DNA from 4 places in the Streptomyces sp. NPDC059695 genome. Region 3 is predicted to be linked to each of the others. Evidence: riboswitches for the same ligand, from Rfam matches in the RefSeq annotation. Region 3 holds a riboswitch; each other region holds the start of a gene.

Region 1 (4,613 bases), on a different contig from region 3:
CCTCTCCCAGCAGGGCATGTTCCTCGTCGGCGGGGCGCTCGCCGACCGGCTCGGGTTCAAGCCGCTCATCGTGGCCGGCTGCGCGCTGCGGACGGTCGGCTTCGGGGCGCTCGCCTTCGCGCAGTCGCTGCCGGCGCTGATCGCCGCCTCGCTCGCGACGGGCCTCGCGGGGGCCCTCTTCAACCCGGCCGTGCGGGCCTGTCTCGCGGCGGAGGCCGGGGAGGAGCGCCGGGTGGAGGCCTTCGCGCTCTTCAACACCTACTACCAGGCGGGCATCCTGCTCGGTCCGCTCGTCGGGGTGGCGCTGACGGGGGTGTCGTTCCGGCTGACGTGCGCGGTGGCGGCGGTGCTGTTCGCCGGACTGACCCTCGTACAGCTCCGGCATCTGCCCGTACGGGCCCCGGAGGCGCCGAAGGAGCGGCGGGGGCAGTTCCGCACGGTCCTCGCGCACCGGACCTTCTGGCTCTTCTCGCTGGCCATGACAGGCTCGTACGTGCTGTCCTTCCAGGTCTATCTGGCGCTGCCGCTCGCGGCGGGCGGCACGGCGGCGACGACCGCGCTGTTCGTCGTCTCGGCGGTCGTGGCGCTCGCCGGGCAGCTGAGGATCACGGCCTGGTGCCGGTGCCGCCTCAGCCGGGAGCGGTGCCTCGTCCTCGGGCTCGCCCTGATGGGCGGGGCGTTCCTGGTCCCGGCCGCCCTGGGGCGCGGCCTGGTGGGGCTGCTGCTGTGCGCGGCCGTGCTGTCCGTCGCGAACGCGGTGCTCTACCCGTACGAGATGGACACCGTCGTCGCCCTGGCCCGGGGCCGCTGGGTCGCCACCCACTACGGGCTCTACAACACCGTCTGCGGGGTCGGCATCACCCTCGGGAACCTGGGGACGGGTGCGCTCCTCGACGTCACCGGCTGGTCGGCGGCGCCGTGGCTCGTGCTGTGCGCGGTGGGGCTGACCTGCGCGGCGGCGATGGCGCTGCTCGCCCGGGGCGGCCGGCTGGCGGCCGGCTGACCCCGTACGCCACTCGGCCCCGTGGGAGTCGCCGCCCCTCGCGGCGGCGGCCACCCTGGGAGGGCGCGGTGCGGACCGCGGCCGGTCGGACCGGGCAGGAGAGGCACAGGTGGGGCACCCCCTAGGAGCGGCGGGCGGAGGGCGTCGGGGCGGCGAGGGCCGCTCCGAGCACGGTGGCGCCCGGCGGTTCATCCGTGCGCTGCCCCCGCTGGTCATCGTCGGCGGTGTCGCCTTCGACGTGGCGACACCGGCCGAGTACACGGCGGCCCCGCTCTTCTCCGCCGCGCCGCTGATCGCCGCGCCCTTCTTCTCCACCCTCACGACCGTGATCACCGGGATCGCGGCCGTCCTCGCCTCCGTCGGACTCCACGCCTACAACGACACGGTCGACGAGATCGCGGCGCTCACCGAGAGCCTGACCGTCCTCACGGTCTCCGCGCTCGCCGTCCTCATCAACCGGGTCGTGCGCCGCAGCGGCGAGCGGCTCGCCTCGGCGCGGGTCATCGCGGAGACGGCGCAGAAGGCGGTGCTGCCGACGCCCGCCGAGCGGATCGGCGGGCTGCAGTGCGCGGCGCGGTACGAGGCGGCGCAGGCCGACGCGTTCATCGGCGGCGACCTGTTCGCCGTCCAGGACACCCCGCACGGCGTGCGGCTCGTGGTCGGGGACGTCCGGGGCAAGGGGATGGACGCGGTCGAGGCCGTCGCCGTCGTCATCGGCGCCTTCCGTGAGGCCGCCGAGCAGGAGCGGACCCTGGAGGGCGTGGCGCAGCGCCTCGAACGGGCGCTGGCCCGGGAGGGCACCCGCCGGGACGGGCTCGACGCCTTCGAGGGGTTCACCACGGCCGTCCTGGCCGAGATCCCGCGCGCCGACGGGAGCGGGACCTTCGACGGTTTCGTACGCATCGTCAACCGCGGGCACCCGCCGCCGCTGATGCTGTACGCGGACGGCCGGCTGGACGTGCTGGAGCCGGGCGAGGCGGCGCTGCCCCTCGGCATGGGGGAGCTGGCGGCGTGGCCGGACCGGGGGGAGGCGCGGTCGTTCCCGCCGGGCGCGACGCTGCTCTTCTACACGGACGGCCTCTCGGAGGCGCGCGACGGGCAGGGCGTCTTCTACGATCCGGCGGCCCGGCTCGACGGGCGGATCTTCCCGGGGCCCGAGGAACTGCTCGACGCGCTCGTGGACGACGTACGGCTCCACACGGGCGGCGGGGCGACGGACGACATGGCGCTGCTGGCGGTGAGCCGCCCGGCGACGGGGCAGCCGGAGCGGCGTCGGACGATGCCCGTGGTGCCGCCGGGCGGGCCCGGTCACCAGGCGTAGTCGAGGGGTGTCACTGCGATAACAATTGACATAACGTCAGATCGCGGGGGTTTGGCGGGCCCGCCCTGAAGGGGGGTCAAGTCGGACCATTACCCCTCAATTCAATGAATGATCAAGGGGAACGGCTTGGAATCGGGACCCCCTGTCTATTAACGTTCGATAACGCAGCGCGGTCGTCCCAGCCGTCGCAAGAGGCGGCACCGTGCGCACGCGCCGAATCCTGAAAAGGAACCGGGGAACCACCACTTGGGGTGAATCGGGCCCCTTCGCACCCGTGCGGAACACGCACCCGTGCGGTCGAGCCCGTAGGAGACCTTCCTGCTCCGAACCCGTCAGCTAACCCGGTAGGCGAGAAGGAAGGAAAGGAGCGCCCCCCCGTGGCGTCCAACACCCCCGCACCCGAAGCCCCCTTCGACGCCTTCGGTGGCGGTGCGGCCTCCTCCGCCCCGGACACCGAGTGGAACCCCACCGAGGGCTCCCTCCGCGCCGAGAGCCGCTCCGGCGGCCGGCACCGGGTCGTCAAGCAGCGCTCCAACTTCGCCCGTTCCTCCACCGTCCTCGGCGTCGGCGTGATCGCGGCCGTCGGCGCGGGCGGCCTCGCCACCGCGCAGGACAAGCCCCCGGTGGCCATATCGCTGCCGGACCTCCCGGACCTCGACCTGCCGGACGCCCACGACATCCCCGGCGTCGGCGCCCTCCTCCCCGAGCAGCACAGCGCGCCCGTCACCGAGGCCCGCGCCAACCCGAACCCGCTCACCGCCGCCACCTACACCACCGTGGCCGACGAGAGCACCGGACAGGCCGAGCAGACCGCCGCCTCCGCCGCCCCCGCCGCGGGCGAGGCCCTGCGCGCCCGCATCCTCCAGCAGGCCGAGCAGCAGCAGGCCGCCGCCGACGCCGCCGAGAAGGCCGCCGCCGAGAAGGCCGCGGCGGAGAAGGCCGCCGCCGAGGCCGAGGCCAAGGAGGCCGCCGCGGAGAAGGCCGCCGCCGAGGCCAAGGCGAAGGCCGAGGCGGAGGCCAAGGCCAAGGCGGAAGCGGAGGCCAAGGCGAAGGCCGAGGCCGAGCGCCTCGCCAAGCTCGCCGCCAGCTACTCGCTGCCGGTGTCCTCGTACACCCTCACCGCCACCTACATGCAGTCCGGCTCGATGTGGTCGTCCGGTCACCACACCGGCCTCGACTTCGCCGCCCCCACGGGCACCCCGCTCAAGGCCGTCCACGGCGCGACCGTCAAGTCGGCCGGCTGGTCCGGCTCCTACGGCTACCGGATCGTCCTGGAGCTGGAGGACGGCACCGAGGTCTGGTACTGCCACCTCTCGTCCATGACGGTCTCCGCGGGCCAGACCGTCGGCACCGGCGAGACCATCGGCCGCGTCGGCGCCACCGGCAACGTCACCGGCGCCCACCTCCACATGGAGGTCCACACGCCCGGCGGCGACGGCATCGACCCGGCGGCCTGGCTCCGCTCCAAGGGCCTCAGCCTCTGAACGCACCCGGAATAGGCCCGGCGGCGGGAACGGTTGACCGACACATGACCTCTCTCCGCCCGCTGGGCAGCTCCGACCTGCACGTCTTCCCCATAGCCCTGGGCGGCAACGTCTTCGGCTGGACCGCCGACGAGGCCCAGTCCTTCGCCGTCCTCGACGCCTACGCCGCCGCGGGCGGCAACTTCGTCGACTCCGCCGACGTGTACTCGGCGTGGGCCGAGGGCAACGAGGGCGGCGAGTCCGAGACCGTCATCGGCCGCTGGCTCGCCTCCCGGGGCAACCGCTCCGACATAGTCGTCGCCACCAAGGTCGGCGCCCACCCCCACTTCAAGGGCCTGTCCGCCACCACCATCAAGGCGGGCGCGGAGGAGTCCCTCCGCCGCCTCGGCACCGACCACATCGACCTGTACTACACGCACTTCGACGACGAGTCCGTCCCCGTCGAGGAGATCGTCACCGCCCTCGACCAGCTGGTGAAGGACGGCAAGGTGCGCGCCGTCGCCGCCTCCAACATCTCCCCGGAGCGGCTCCGCGCCTCCCTCGACTTCGCCGAGGCCGAGGGCCTCGCCCGGTACGTCGCCCTCCAGCCGCACTACAACCTGGTCTCCCGCGACACCTACGAGGGCCCGCTCCTGGAGACCGTCGAGCGCGCCGGGCTCTCGGCCGTCCCGTACTACGGCCTCGCGGCCGGCTTCCTCACCGGCAAGTACCGCCCCGGCGCCACCGTCGACAGCGTCCGCGCCTCCGGGGCCGCCGGGCACCTGGACACCGAGCGCGGCCGGGCCGTGCTCTCCGCCCTCGACAC
Region 2 (4,613 bases), on a different contig from region 3:
GGTGCCGGGAGCTCGCGGAGCGGGGCGTCCGGTACAGCGTCGGGGTGGTCGGTCTGCCCGAGCACCGGGAGGACGCCCGCCGGCTGCGGGCCGCCCTGCCGCCGCACGTCTACCTCTGGGTGAACGCGGCCGAGGGGCACACGTACACCGACGCGGAGGCCGGGGGCTGGACCGAGCTGGACCCGCTCTTCCCGTACAGCCGGCATCCGCACCGCTCGGCGGGGCTGCCCTGCCGCACCGGCGAGTCGGTGATCTCGGTGGACGGCGAGGGGACGGTGCGGCGCTGCCACTTCGTCAGGGCCGAGCTGGGGAACCTGTACGACGGCTCGTACCGCGCCGCCCTGCGTCCCCGCACCTGCCCCCTCGCCCTGTGCGACTGCCACATCGGCTACGTCCACCTGGAGACGCTGCCGCTGTACGACGTCTTCGCGGGCGGGGTCCTGGAGCGGATCCCGGCCGCGCCCCCGGCGGGCGGGGCCTGAGGCCTACAGCGGCATGAGATCGGGGCGCTTCGCCTCGACGTGGTCGCCCGAGCTCTCGCCGCGCAGCCGCCGCCCGATCCAGGGCACCAGGTACTCCCTGGCCCAGTGGATGTCGTCGCGGCGCACCTCCAGCGTGCCGCGCGGCGGGACCGGCGGCCAGGCCTGGTCCGGGTCGGCGGGCACCGGCAGGCCGAGGACCTGGGCGGCGCGCAGCGCGACGCGGGTGTGTCCCTCGGCCGACAGGTGCAGCCGGTCGTCGTCCCAGGCGCGCCGGTCCTGGACGGACCTCAGCGACCACAGGTCGAGGACCGGGCAGCCGTAGCGGTCCGCGATGGCCCGGACGTGACCGTTGTACGTGGCGATCCTGCCGCGCAGGTGCTTGAGGAGGGTCACGCCCCGGGTGTCGAAGCCGGTGGTCACCATGACCGTGCCGACGGCGGAGGTGAGGTCGGCGACGGCGCGCTCGAAGCGCTCGGCCACCTCGTCGGGGTCCGTTCCGGGGCGGATGATGTCGTTCCCGCCCGCGCAGAAGGTCACCAGGTCGGGGGCGAGTTCCTTCGCCCGGGGGACCTGTTCCGCCACGATCTGGTCGAGGAGGCGCCCGCGTACGGCCAGGTTGGCGTAGCGGAAGGCGTCGTGCTCCGGCAGCTGGTCGGCGAGCAGGACCGCGAAGCGGTCCGCCCAGCCGACGTACGTCCCGTCGGGCCCGGGGTCTCCGACGCCCTCGGTGAAGCTGTCACCGATCGCCGCGTACGACCCGAATGCGTTCTTGTCTGTTGATCTCGAATCGTCTGCCACGGGAGCACATCCTTCACCTTTGGTTGTGACCTACGCGACCGTAAGGAGGGGTTGACGGCGGGTGACATATGCCACCGATAAAGATTCCGCCAAGCCGGAATACGCCGGAGGCCCGGCACAGGTGTGCCGGGCCTCCGCTGCCGAGAGGTGCCGCAAAGGCGCCGAAGGGCGCCGATGGTGCGTCAGATGCTCACGCCGTGCGAGCGCAGGGCCGCCAGCGGGTCGATGTCGGAGCCGTACTCCGGACCCGTCCGGATCTCGAAGTGCAGGTGCGGGCCGGTGACGTTGCCGGTCGCGCCGGAGAGGCCGATCTGCTGGCCGCCGGTGACGGTCTGGCCGGCGGAGACGGAGATCGAGGACAGGTGGGCGTACTGCGAGAAGGTGCCGTCGGCGTGCTGGATGACGACCTGGTTGCCGTACGCGCCGCCGTCGCCGGCGGAGTAGACGGTGCCGGGGCCGACCGCGACGACGGTGGTGCCGGTCGAGGCGATGAAGTCGACACCGGTGTGGTAGCCGGAGGACCACATGGAGCCCGAGGCGTGGTACGGGGTACCGAGACCGCCGCTGACGGGCGCGACCCAGCCGGAGGAGGAGGTCGTGCCGGCCGAGGAGGACGACGCCGGGGCGGACGCGGTGGCGGCCTCGGCGGCGGCCGGGGCCGAGGAGCGCTCGCTGCTCCGCGAGGCGCGCGGGGTGTCGCCGTTCTTGCCGGAGCTCTCCGCGCTCTTGTGCGCGGCGGGCTTCGCGGTGCCCTTCGCGCCGAGGGTGAGCTTCATGCCGGGCAGGATCAGCGAGGGGTCCTCGCCGACGACCTGACGGTTGTCCTGGTAGAGCTTCTGCCAGCCGCCCCGGACGTGGTGCTCGGCGGCGATCTTCGACAGGTAGTCGCCGCGGACGACGGAGTACGTCTTCGGCGCGGCCTTCGTGCCGGCGGGCGCGGCCTCGACGGCGGCGGCCTTCACCTGGGCGACGGCGGGCGCGGCGACCGGGGCGGCCTGCTCGGCGGCGTGGGCGCCGGTGGCTCCGAGGAGCGGGAGGGCGACGACGGCGCCACCGGTACCGGCGGCGGCGATGCCGCGGGTCAGACGGCTGGACTTGACGCGGCGGTGCTTACCCTTTGCGGGCATGGCGAATTCCTCTCCGGCGCCTGCGAGGTGAGCTGTCGGGTTCGGACTGGAGATGTCCGGCCGCGTTCGCACGCGACTTCACCCCGAGCCGTCCTTCTTCGAGGGATCGGCGTAGTACCTGGGTCCCCCGCTCCTGCCTCGTACGGGTGAGTGTGGATTCCGGTCGGTGGCAGGATTCGGCGGTCCGTCCGGAGTGAGCGCGACGCTAGACGAGTGGGGTCGGGGCGAACAAGCCGCGGTTTTCACGCGCTCCGGAATCGCGTGATGTCCGGCCGGAATTCCGGTCACCCTCCGTGGATGACGGTCCCTCGATCGCCTTTTCCCGGGGGGTATTTGGAAAAGACGATCAGGCACGGTCCGTCACGGTTATGACGCTGCTCACGCGCCGATCCCCATCTCCCCTACAACCGGGGCGGGTTACCCCTAACATCCTAATCCGGACAGATCACCCATTCCCGCCCGAGGGGGTGCGTGCCCGGCTCCGGGAAAGAGATGATTGCCCCAGGAACCGATCTACAGAACAGGAGCAGCCGTGACGCAGCAGCTGCCACAGGTCCAGCCCGCCGGCGACGCCGAGCCCGAGCTCGCGGGGGTCCGCAACTTCCGGGACGTGGCGGGCCTGCCGACGACGGACGGGCGCGCCGTCCGCCCCGGCCGCCTCTTCCGCAGCGGCCACCTGGCCCACGCGACGGAGGGCGACGCCGCCTTCCTCGCCTCGCTCGGCCTGCACACGGTCTTCGACTTCCGCAACGAGTCGGACCGGAAGGTCGAGGGCGCGGACGTCGAGCTGCCCGGCGTGCGGAACGTGAACATACCGCTCAGCGACCCGGCCGACGGCAAGGAGTTCTGGAAGCTGGTGCGCGGCGGCGAGATCGCACAGCTCCGGGAGGTCCTCGGCGACGGCAAGGCGGCCGCCCGGATGACCGAGTCGTACCGGAGGATGATCGTCGAGCGGACCGCGGAGCACAGCCGGATCCTCCACTCCATGGCGGAGGAGAGCGTCCCGGCCCTGATGCACTGCGCGGCCGGCAAGGACCGGGCCGGACTCGGCATCGCGATCACCCTGCTCGCGCTCGGCGTCGAGCGGGAGGCGATCGAGGCCGACTACGTGAAGTCGAACGACCCGCACCGCCGCTACAACGTGCGCCGCAGCTCCGTCGCCCCGGACGCGATGTCGCCCGAGGTGATGGAGCTGCTGAGCCCGCTCTTCGACGCGCGGGTGGAATACCTGCGGGCCGCCTTCGAGGCGATCGAGGCGACCTGGGGCTCGGTGGACGCCTACCTGACCGAGGGCCTGAAGCTGGCCCCGGAGACGCGCGAGCGGCTGCGGCAGCGGCTCCTCACGGAGGCGTGACCGCCCGGAGGGCTACTGGTTCTGCCCGCCGAGCGTGAAGAGCAGGTAGAGGAAGCCGGCGAAGAGGTGACCGGCCACCAGATAGGCGAAGAGGCGGAGCACGAGCCCCTTGGGGAACTTGCCCTCACCGCGCTCTTCGCCGGTGACAGGTGCAGACTTCTCGGACATGTCGGTCCTTTCCTGAAGAATCGTCATGGAAGGTCAGCGTCGATGCGGCGTCCCGTCGCCGAGGCACAGCTCGGCGGCGGGGCTCTGCATCAGGGTGTGGACGAAGAGCAGCTCGGCCCCGCCGGCCGTGGCGGCGCCGATCCGGTGCGGGGTCAGCGAGTCGAAGTGCGCGCTGTCCCCGGGATCGAGCACGTGGACGGCCTCGCCCAGCGCGAGCCGCACCCGCCCCTCCAAGACGTGGATCCACTCCTCGCCCGGATGGACGCGCACGATGTCGGCCCGGGTGGCGTACGGCACGTGGACCCGCAGGCACTGGAGCGCGCGGCCGGCGCCGCCCGCCTGGCGGTAGATCCAGCCGTCGGCCTCGACGGGCTCGGAGCGGCCGGCCCGGACGACCGGGTCACGCTCGGGCGGCGCCTCTCCCAGGAGCTCTGAGACCGTCGTACCGTAGATGCGGGACAGGGCGAGCAGCATCGGGAGCGAGGGCTGCCGGTTCCCCGTCTCCAGGCGCGAGAGGTGGGCCGGCGAGAGCCCGGCCCGCTGGGCGGCGGCCTCCAGGGTGAGTCCCCGGCGGCGGCGCAGGGCCCGCAGCTGCGGGGCGACGTCGGGCAGGACGCCGGGGGTGTCGGGGTCCGGGGAGGTCTCCCCGGGGACGTGGTCCATGCGTCCATTCCGCCAGAATCG
Region 3 (4,613 bases):
CGGTCTCGCCCATGCCCGCGATCAGGCCCGAGCAGGCCGACAGACCGGCGGCGTGCGCCTTCTGCACGGTGTCCACCCGGTCGGCGTACGTGTGGGTCTTGGTGATGCCCTCGTACGTCGCCTCGGAGGTGTTCAGGTTGTGGTTGTACGCGTCGGCGCCGGCCTCCCGCAGCCGCTCCGCCTGGCCGTCCGAGAGCAGACCGAGGCAGGCGCACACCTCGACGCCCTCGTTCTGCTCCTTGATCGCCTCGATGGTCTTCCCGACGCGCTCCACGTCCCGGTCCGTCGGACCGCGGCCGCTGGCCACCAGGCAGACCCGCTTCGCGCCGCCCGCGACGCCCGCCGCCGCGGCCTGCGAGGCCTCGTCCGGCTTCAGCCACGTGTACTTGAGGATCTCGGCCTTCGAGCCGAGCCGCTGCGAGCAGTACGAGCAGTCCTCGGGACAGAGACCGGACTTCAGGTTGACCAGGTAGTTGAGCTTGACCCGGCGCCCGAACCACTGACGGCGCACCTTCCCGGCCGCCGCCACCACATCGAGCAGTTCGTCGTCGGAGGTCGCCAGGACGGCGAGCGCTTCTTCACGGGTCGGCAGCTCGCGCCGCAGCCCCTTCTCCACCAGTGTGTTCAGGAGGTCCATAACCCGAGATCCTTGCCTACCGCCCGCCCCCGGGCCAAGGAGGATCCGAACAAACGCCTCCGATCGAGGTGTGTGGATGACCACATCCCGACCTCGGCATCCTCCGGTTAGGGTCTGTGCGCTGCCTACAAAAGGATCGCCGCATGCCACGGGACGACGACGCGCCGGCCGCGGGCCCGCACCGCACCGCCTTCGACTGGACCGACGCCGAGGCGCGCCGCCGGGCCGAGGCCGGTCTCGTGCGGACGCTGCGGCCCCGCGCGGCCGAGTCGGACCTCCTGGACCTGGCGGGCAACGACTACCTCGGCCTCACCCGCCGCCCCGAGGTCACCGAGGCGGCGGCCGAGGCGGCCAGGCGCTGGGGCGCCGGTGCCACCGGCTCGCGGCTCGTCACCGGCACCACCCGGCTGCACACCCGCCTGGAGCGCGAACTGGCGGAGTTCTGCGGTTTCGAGGCGGCCCTGGTCTTCTCGTCCGGCTACACCGCCAACCTCGCCGCGCTCACCGCGCTCGGCGGCCGGGACGCCCTGATCGTCTCCGACGCCTCCAACCACGCCTCGATCGTCGACGGCTGCCGCCTCGCGCGTGCCGAGACCGCCGTCGTCCCGCACACCGACCCCGAGGCCGTGGCCAAGACCCTGGACGCGCACCCGGGGCGCCGGGCGCTGGTCGTCAGCGACTCGGTCTTCTCCGTCGACGGTGACAAGGCCCCGCTCCGCGAGCTCGCCGACGCCTGCCGCGCGCACGGCGCCGGACTCGTCGTCGACGACGCCCACGGCTTCGGCGTCCTGGGCGACGGCGGGCGCGGCGCCCCGCACGAGGCCGGGCTCGCGGGCGACGAGGACGTCGTCGCCACCCTGACCCTCTCCAAGTCCCTCGGCAGCCAGGGCGGGGCCGTCCTCGGCCCGGCCCGGGTGATCGAGCACCTGGTGAACGCGGCCCGCACCTTCATCTTCGACACCGGGCTCGCCCCGGCCGCCGCGGGCGGCGCGCTGGCGAGCCTGCGTCTGATCGCGGCCGAACCGGGCCTGGCCGGGCGGGCGCGTACGGTCGCCACCACCCTCCACCGGCTTCTCACGGAGGCCGGCCTCACCGCGGCGCGTCCCGACGCGGCCGTCGTCTCGGTCCACGCGCCCTCCCCGGAGGCGGCGCTGCGCTGGGCGGCGGACTGCCGCGACGCGGGGCTCGCGGTGGGCTGCTTCCGGCCCCCGTCCGTCCCGGACGGCATCTCGCGGCTGCGGCTCACGGCCCGGGCCGACCTGTCGGACGCGGAGATCGGGCGCGCGGTGGAGACGATCCTGCGGACCGCACCGGCCGTCTGACATCCCGTCGGGAGCCTCAAGGTCGTTCACGGGCGGCAGAGTTCACCGCTTCGGGCGACAGATGGGGACATATCTTGGTGGAACGCCCGGCGGAGCGGCAGGATCGGTGGGACTCTGACGCGAAGCGCGATCCGGGGCCGAAGCCCCGGCGGGAAAGGGACAGCGTCGCCATGGCAGACCACCAGGAAGCATCCGTCACGCTGCCGAGCGACCCCGCGTCGGTCCCCACGGCCCGGCGGTACGTCGCGGAGGTCCTCGACGGGTGGGGCCTGGACGGTGCCGACGACCTGGCGGACGCGATCCGCCTGATGGTCTCGGAACTGGCCACCAACGCGGTCGTGCACACCTTCGGCCAGTCGCCGACCTTCACGGTCGACGTCCGCCTGGAGCGCGAGGAGCGCCTGCACATCGGGGTCACCGACAGCCATCCGCGGTGGCCCCGCCGGCTCCCGGCGGCGGTCCAGCAGGACAACGGCCGGGGCATGGTCATCATCCGGTCCCTGGCCGCCGAGGCGGGCGGCCGGCTCTCGGTCACTCCGACCGAGGAGGGCGGCAAGACGGTCTGGATCACCCTGCCGTGGACCCGGACGGCCGCCTCGTACGCCTGACGCCCCGGCCCGGGGGTGCGGCGGCGCCACCGCGCCCCCGGGCCGGTCAGTGCCCGGCGGGCGTCATCGGACGCGGCCGTAGGAGACCTTCGACGTCCAGATCTTGTCGAGCTTCACCCAGGACCCCGTCTTGGGCGAGTGCCAGATCCTGCCGCTTCCGGCGTAGATGCCCACGTGGTAGACGCTCCCGCCGGAGTGGAAGAAGACCAGGTCCCCCTTCTGTCTGCTGGACGCGGAGATGTGCCGGGTCTTGTTGTACTGCTGCTGCGCGGTGCGGGGCAGCGACTTGCCCGCCTTCTTGTACGCGTAGAGCGTCAGACCGGAGCAGTCGAACCTGGAGGGTCCGGCGCTCCCGTACCGGTACGGGGCTCCCTTCTTGGACGCGGCGACGCTCAGTGCCTTGTTCGCGTAGGTGGTTGCCGCCTGGGCCTGCGACGCCGCACCGGGTGCGAGCATCGTGCCGCCGACGGCGGCGAGGGTGAGAGCCGAGACGGCTCCGGCCCGGGACAGCAGGGACGGGACGTGCATCTGCGCAGTCATGCGCAACCCTTCGTCAGCCGCCTGCGAAGGATGACCTGTCGGGTTCGGGCTGGCGAAGATGCCCGGCCGCGGCTGCGGCTTCACCCCAAGGGACGGCCCCGCTGCGGAAACAGCGCGTACGTCCCGTACTGCTCGGGTCCTCCACTCCTGCCGATCCACTCCTGTCGACCAGACATCCGGGACAGCGGCAGGACTCGGCGTCCGCCCGGACCGCCCCGCCTCGGATGGCGGGGGCTTGTCGTCGACAGGGATCTTGACCCACAACGAGGGCGAAATCCGAGCTGAAACGGCGATATGTGAGGCTCCTCACGACTGATCCATTCGGGTGGACAGGCTGCTTTCGTGATCGTCGGAGGTTTGGCCCACGAGCCCCGCACCAGCAACGGAATGCCCTATTCCGCCAGATGTGTACACCTGTTGCGCAACTCACCCCACACCATTGTCGACTCGTCGACTACGCCGAACGGGGGAGCGATCCTGCGATCCGCGTCGGCCGTCCGGACCTCGACACGACATGCCGGAATGTCAACTCTCGGGTGTGCGGGGGACCGTGACGCGGCCGGTGCGGCGCTCTCCGTCCAGCACCCTCAGCGCGCGCGCCAGGGTGTCCGCGTGCACCTCGCTCTCGCCCCGCACGTGCATGAGCGTCAGGGCCCCGAGCAGCGCCTCCGCGCGCCCCACCAGGGCCTGCGCCGCCCGCAGCGCCCCGTAGGTGTGCGTGCCCCTGGACGGGTTGATCCTCCCCAGGAGGTCGACGACTTCGAGGTAGGCGTCGACCAACTCGCCCTCGGCCCGCGTCAGCGCGGGCAGCGGCGGCAGCTCGGGCACCACGGCCGGCTCACCGCGCCGCGCCGGCGTCGCGCCGGCTCGTGATCACGTGGTCCACCAGGCCGTACGCGACGGCCGCCGGCGCGTCCAGGACGGTGAGGCGGTCGATGTCGGCGTCGATCCGCTCCCGGCTCCGCCCGGTGTACTCGGTGAGCATCCCGGCCACCAGGGCGCGCAGCCGCAGCAGCTCGCGCGCGTGGATGTCGAGGTCGCTCGGCTGCCCCTGGAGGGGTTCGTCCATGGCCGGCTGACGCAGGGTCACGCGGGCGCCGGGGAGGGCGAGCCGCTTGCCCGGGGTGCCGGCGGCGAGCAGGACGGCGGCGGTGGAGGAGGCCTGGCCCAGGCAGGTGGTCGCCACGTCGCAGTGGAGCGTCCGCATCGTGTCGTGGATCGCGGTCATGGCGGTGATCGAGCCGCCGGGGGAGTTGATGTAGAGCGAGATGTCCTGGCCGGGGGCCGCGTGATCGAGGTGCAGGAACTGTGCGATGACGTCGTTGGCCGAGATCTCGTCGATCGGCGTGCCGAGGAAGACGATCCGGCCTTCCAGGAGCTTCGAGTACGGGTCGAGGGTCCGTGCACCGAAACCGGTCCGCTCCGTGAACTCGGGCAGGACGTAGCGGGCGTCCATGGCTGAGCACCTCCAGCTGTCTGTAAAAAATGTACAGGACGTACAGGCCG
Region 4 (4,613 bases), on a different contig from region 3:
CCTGGCCGTCACCGCCGCCGCCCTCCTGACCGCGTGGCGCTCCATGCCCGAGGCGCCCGAGGGCCGCTCCGCCCCCGTGGACGTGGCAGGCGCGGTCGTCCTGGCCGCCGCGCTGGTCCTGGTGCTGCTGCTCGCCGGCGAGCGGGATCTGTGGAGCCGGCACCTCGCGGTGGCGGCGGGCCTCGCCGTCGTCGCGGTGGTGCTGCTCTGCGTCTGGGCCGTCGTCGAGCTGCGCAGCACGACGCCCCTGGTCGACGTGCGGGCGGTACGGCACCCGGCGGTCGCCGGGGCGAACCTCGCCATGTTCGTCGGCGGGATCGGCATGTACCTCCTGCTCACGCTCCTCACCCGGTACGCGCAGACGCCACCCGGCGCCGGCTACGGCTTCGGGCTCACCACCTTCGTCGCCGGGCTGGTCCTCATCCCGTTCTCGGTTCTGGGGTTCGTCGCCGGCAAGCTCACGCCGCGGGTCCGGACGCGGATCGCCGACCCCCTGCTCCTGGCCGGCAGCGCCGTCGTGGTCGGCGGCGGGTTCGCCCTGTTCGCGGCGGCCCGGTCGGACCCGGCCGAACTGTTCGCGGCGATGGGCGTGCTCGGCTTCGGCGTCGGCGGGTTCTCGGCCGTGATGCCCGGCGTCATCCTGGCCGTCACGCCCCGGAGCGAGACGTCGAGCGCCATGAGCTTCCACTACGTCGTCCGCAGTGTCGGGTACTCCCTGGGCAGCGCCGTCGGCGGGATGGTCCTCGCCGCGGGCACCGGCCCCGGCCGGCTCTTCCCCGACGACGGCGCCTACACCACCGCGGCGCTGGTCGGCATCGGCGCCATGGCGATCACGGCCCTGACGAGCCTCGCTCTCGCACGCCGGCGCTCCCCCGAGACCCACCCGTGAGCCGGACGCACGCGTCCCCGCACGGGAGGTCCCCTGCCCGACGGTTACCGGGGCTGCGTCTGCCGCACGGCGGGAACGGGCGCGACCGTGTGGTCAGCGCCCGGCGTGCGCCGCCCGGCGGACCGTGGCGTCGAGAAGCGCCACCGCGTCGTCGGCCGTACGGCCGGGCGCCCGGTTCCACGGTCCGATCAGGCCGTGCCACCCGCGTGACCTGAGCTCGGCCATGATCCACGCGGCCGCCTCGTGCATGGTGTCCGCGCCGCCGTAGCCGAGACGGTGGGCCGCGAGGAGAGCGCCGCAGACGCACCGTGCCCCACGGGCGTCGCGCAGCTTGTACGGGGCGTTCTGCCAGCCCCACTCCGTCAGCACCAGGCGCGCGTAGCCGAGGTGCACGGAGGGCCGCAGCTCGGCCTGGCCGACGCGGCGCCAGGAGTGCAGCCGGTCCGGGAGCACGGCCCCCAGCCGGCCGGGGAGGCGGCGCTCACCGGGGAGCTCCGGCGGCAGGGCGGCGAGGGCGTCCGCCACGAGCCGGTCCACCGGCACGCTGAGCAGCTCCCGCCAGCCCTCCCCGGCCGGCGGCGATTCCGCGGGGGCGGTCCACTCCGTGACGATCCGCTGCCAGGTGACGCTCTCGAAGAGGGCGGCGGCCTCGCGGTCGAGGCTGTCGGGGCTGAGGAGAGAGGTGGAGGGCGGCATGGAGGCGGCTCCCGGGTCGACTTCCCCCATCATTCAAGAAGAATGTCTGTTTTGCCACTTTTACGCCCACTCGGAGAGTCGTCCACCCGGGCACCCCACCTCGCCTATTTCACCCCTATTTACCCAGCACGGAATTAAAGCTCAATTCGGACATTGCGCCCCGGGTGACGCGACTCACTCATCGGCCCCCGCCCCGTCCCGGCACCTCGGCCCACCCCGTACCGGGCAAGGAAGTTCAACGGTCTCCCGGCGGCATCGATCTTGAATTCCATGAATTCCGTGATCCATTTACCGATACCCGGCACCCGTTCCCCTTGTTATCGATCGCGTGCCTGGCCTACGGTCACCTCCATTCGAGCGGAACGCCCAATCCTGCCGCCGCTCGGTAAAACTCCCTTTCACCCGACGGCAGGAGCGGGGGACCCACGAATACGCCGGTCCGGATTCCGGAGCGGCTCGGGGTGCAGCCGCGTGCGCGCGGCCGGACATCTCCCGTCCGAACCCGACAGCTCACCCCGCAGGCGCCGGAGAGGAAACCCGTCATGCCTGCTCTCGGTAAGCACCGCCGTCCCCGTCTCGGCCACGTCTCCCGCGGCCTCGCCCTGGTCGGCACCGGTGGCGTCGCCCTGACCCTGCCGCTCATCGCCCCGGCCGTCGCCGGCGCCGCGCCCCTGTCCGGCGCCCCGCAGACCGCCGTCGAGGCCCCCGCGGCTCCCGCCGCGACGATCACGGTCAAGGCCCCCGCGGCCCCGGCCGCCGCGCGTACGTACACCGTCGTGAGTGGCGACTCGCTTTCCCTGATCGCCCAGAAGAAGGGAATTCAGGGCGGCTGGAAGAGCCTTTACCACGCAAACAAGAGCGTCGTGGGTGACAATCCGTCACTCATTCGCCCCGGTCTTGAACTGACGATTCGTCGGGATTCCGTGAAGGTGGCCGTCCCCGCCGAGGCCAAGGCGAAGAAGTCCGCCACGAACGAGCGGGCGAGCCGCTCCGAGCGCCGCGCCGCCACCCCTGCCGTCGCCACCGGGACGGGTTCCTCCGCCGCCGCGGCCGCTCCGGCCGTCGCCGTCCCCTCCGCCGTCAAGGCGGCCCCGATCGCCGCCACCAACTACGCCGACAACCTCGACGGCTGGATCCGCGAGTCGCTGGCCATCATGGGCCAGCGGGGCATCCCCGGGTCCTACGACGGGATCTACCGCAACGTCATGCGCGAGTCCTCCGGAAACCCCCAGGCCATCAACCTCTGGGACTCCAACGCGGTCGCCGGAACCCCCTCGAAGGGCCTCCTCCAGGTCATCCAGCCGACCTTCCTGGCCTACCACGTGCCCGGCACGTCCATGGACCTGTTCGACCCGGTCGCCAACATCACCGCCGCCTGCAACTACGCGGCCGACCGCTACGGCTCCATCGACAACGTCAACTCGGCGTACTGATCTCCCGCCGCCGGAAGTGCCCGGCGAACCAGGAGGTGGCGAGTTCCGCCACCTCCTCCAGGGCGCCCGGCTCCTCGAAGAGGTGCCCGGCGCCCCCCACCACGGCGAGCCGGTTCTCACAGCGCAGCAGCGCCAGGGCCCGCCGGTTGAGGTCCAGGACCAGCGCGTCCGCGCCGCCCACCACCAGGAGCGTCGGGGCACGCACCCGGGCCAGGTGCTCGGCCGCCAGGTCCGGCCGGCCGCCGCGCGAGACGACGGCACTCACCGGGGACGCGGGGTCGCCCGCCGCCCACAGCGCGGCGGCGGCGCCCGTGCTCGCGCCGAAGTAGCCGAGCGGGAGCCCGGTGCTCCCGGGCCGCGCGGCCAGCCACTCCGTGGCCCCGGCGAGCCGCCCGGCGAGGAGCGGGGTGTCGAACACATGGGCCCGGTCGGTCGCCTCCGCCTCGGTCAGCAGGTCGAAGAGCAGCGTCCCCAGACCCGCCCGGTTGAGCGCCGCGGCGACCGCCCGGTTCCTGGGGCTGTGGCGGCTGCTGCCGCTGCCGTGCGCGAACAGGACGATGCCACCCGCGTCCTCGGGCACCGCGAGCCGCCCGCCGAGGGCGACGCCACCGACCGGGATCCTGACGTCCGTGTCCTGGACGACGGGGACACGCGCGGTCCTGATCCGCTCCAGACACGCGATGACCTCGGCGTCGGGGGTCTGCGAGAAGTCCCGGTAGAACTGCCCGATCGCGAAGAAGAGCTCCGGCGCGTGCACGCTGACGGTCTCGTCGGCCTCCCCGCCGAGGCGGGCCGTCCAGCCGCGCGGTGCCACCGGGACGGCGAGGACGATCCGGGCGGCGCCCCGGGCCCGGACGACCCGGCAGGCCGCCAGCGCCGTGGCCCCCGTGGCCAGCCCGTCGTCGACCACGACGACCGTCCGCCCGTCGAGCGGCACGGACGCCCTGCTGCCCCGGTAGCGGAGGGCGCGCTGGTCGAGCTCCGCGTGCTCCCGCTCCTCCACCGCCGCGATGGCGCGGTCGTCGACGCGTGTCTCACGGATCACCCGCTCGTTGAGGACGCGCACGCCTCCCTCCCCGAGCGCCCCCATCGCGAGCTCCGGCTGGTGGGGCACCCCGAGCTTCCGCACGAGACAGATGTCGAGCGGTGCGTCGAGGGCCTCGGCGACCTCCACCGCCACCGGCACGCCACCCCGTGGGAGCCCGAGGACCACGACGTCATGGTCCTTGAGGTGGCCGAGCCGGGCGGCGAGCTGCCGCCCCGCGTCCGTGCGATCGCTGAAGAACATGGTTCCGCCGCCCTTCCGCCTGCGCGGCTGGGGCCCGGGGAGGGACGGCGTGCCCCGCCCCCTGCCCGTCTCTCCAGGGTAGACGGGTCCCCGGCCCGGGCCGGGGGACCGCTCGGTCCCAGGCGGAGCGGCTCCGTACCGTGCGGGTCAGCGGGACTGCAGGGCGTCGAGGGCCACGGTCTGGGCTATCGCCAGGCGCCGGTCGAGCTCGGGGTCGGCTATGTCGAGCACGTACCGGTCCCGGATCCCGAACCGCTTGTCGACCGACATGACGGGCCGCTCCCCCTCGGTGAAGTCGAAGTGGTAC

The links. Region 3 has a riboswitch for cyclic di-AMP ahead of ACFV2S_RS15480 (C40 family peptidase). Riboswitches for the same ligand answer to the same signal wherever they lie in the genome.
Region 1: another riboswitch for cyclic di-AMP. It lies ahead of ACFV2S_RS13290 (M23 family metallopeptidase); the one in region 3 lies ahead of ACFV2S_RS15480 (C40 family peptidase).
Region 2: another riboswitch for cyclic di-AMP. It lies ahead of ACFV2S_RS10855 (peptidoglycan DD-metalloendopeptidase family protein); the one in region 3 lies ahead of ACFV2S_RS15480 (C40 family peptidase).
Region 4: another riboswitch for cyclic di-AMP. It lies ahead of ACFV2S_RS09420 (transglycosylase SLT domain-containing protein); the one in region 3 lies ahead of ACFV2S_RS15480 (C40 family peptidase).

What each region holds. Positions count from the first base shown of each region.
Region 1 covers NZ_JBHWFF010000008.1:244,843-249,455, forward strand. Annotated here, with positions in the region: gene ACFV2S_RS13280 (MFS transporter) at 1-1,003, shown strand, start outside; gene ACFV2S_RS13285 (PP2C family protein-serine/threonine phosphatase) at 1,113-2,324, shown strand; cyclic di-AMP (ydaO/yuaA leader) riboswitch at 2,526-2,690, shown strand; gene ACFV2S_RS13290 (M23 family metallopeptidase) at 2,702-3,808, shown strand; gene ACFV2S_RS13295 (aldo/keto reductase) at 3,853-4,613, shown strand, end outside.
Region 2 covers NZ_JBHWFF010000007.1:5,156-9,768, reverse strand. Annotated here, with positions in the region: gene ACFV2S_RS10865 (STM4011 family radical SAM protein) at 1-482, shown strand, start outside; gene ACFV2S_RS10860 (SGNH/GDSL hydrolase family protein) at 486-1,280, opposite strand; gene ACFV2S_RS10855 (peptidoglycan DD-metalloendopeptidase family protein) at 1,463-2,407, opposite strand; cyclic di-AMP (ydaO/yuaA leader) riboswitch at 2,412-2,599, opposite strand; gene ACFV2S_RS10850 (tyrosine-protein phosphatase) at 2,940-3,761, shown strand; gene ACFV2S_RS10845 (DUF6126 family protein) at 3,774-3,929, opposite strand; gene ACFV2S_RS10840 (helix-turn-helix domain-containing protein) at 3,963-4,592, opposite strand.
Region 3 covers NZ_JBHWFF010000010.1:226,678-231,290, reverse strand. Annotated here, with positions in the region: gene bioB (biotin synthase BioB) at 1-637, opposite strand, end outside; gene ACFV2S_RS15490 (8-amino-7-oxononanoate synthase) at 781-1,959, shown strand; gene ACFV2S_RS15485 (ATP-binding protein) at 2,130-2,567, shown strand; gene ACFV2S_RS15480 (C40 family peptidase) at 2,631-3,107, opposite strand; cyclic di-AMP (ydaO/yuaA leader) riboswitch at 3,111-3,232, opposite strand; gene ACFV2S_RS15475 (hypothetical protein) at 3,633-3,938, opposite strand; gene ACFV2S_RS15470 (ATP-dependent Clp protease proteolytic subunit) at 3,946-4,563, opposite strand.
Region 4 covers NZ_JBHWFF010000006.1:6,330-10,942, reverse strand. Annotated here, with positions in the region: gene ACFV2S_RS09430 (MFS transporter) at 1-889, shown strand, start outside; gene ACFV2S_RS09425 (hypothetical protein) at 983-1,618, opposite strand; cyclic di-AMP (ydaO/yuaA leader) riboswitch at 1,939-2,122, shown strand; gene ACFV2S_RS09420 (transglycosylase SLT domain-containing protein) at 2,128-3,018, shown strand; gene ACFV2S_RS09415 (phosphoribosyltransferase family protein) at 3,002-4,306, opposite strand; gene ACFV2S_RS09410 (hypothetical protein) at 4,454-4,613, opposite strand, start outside.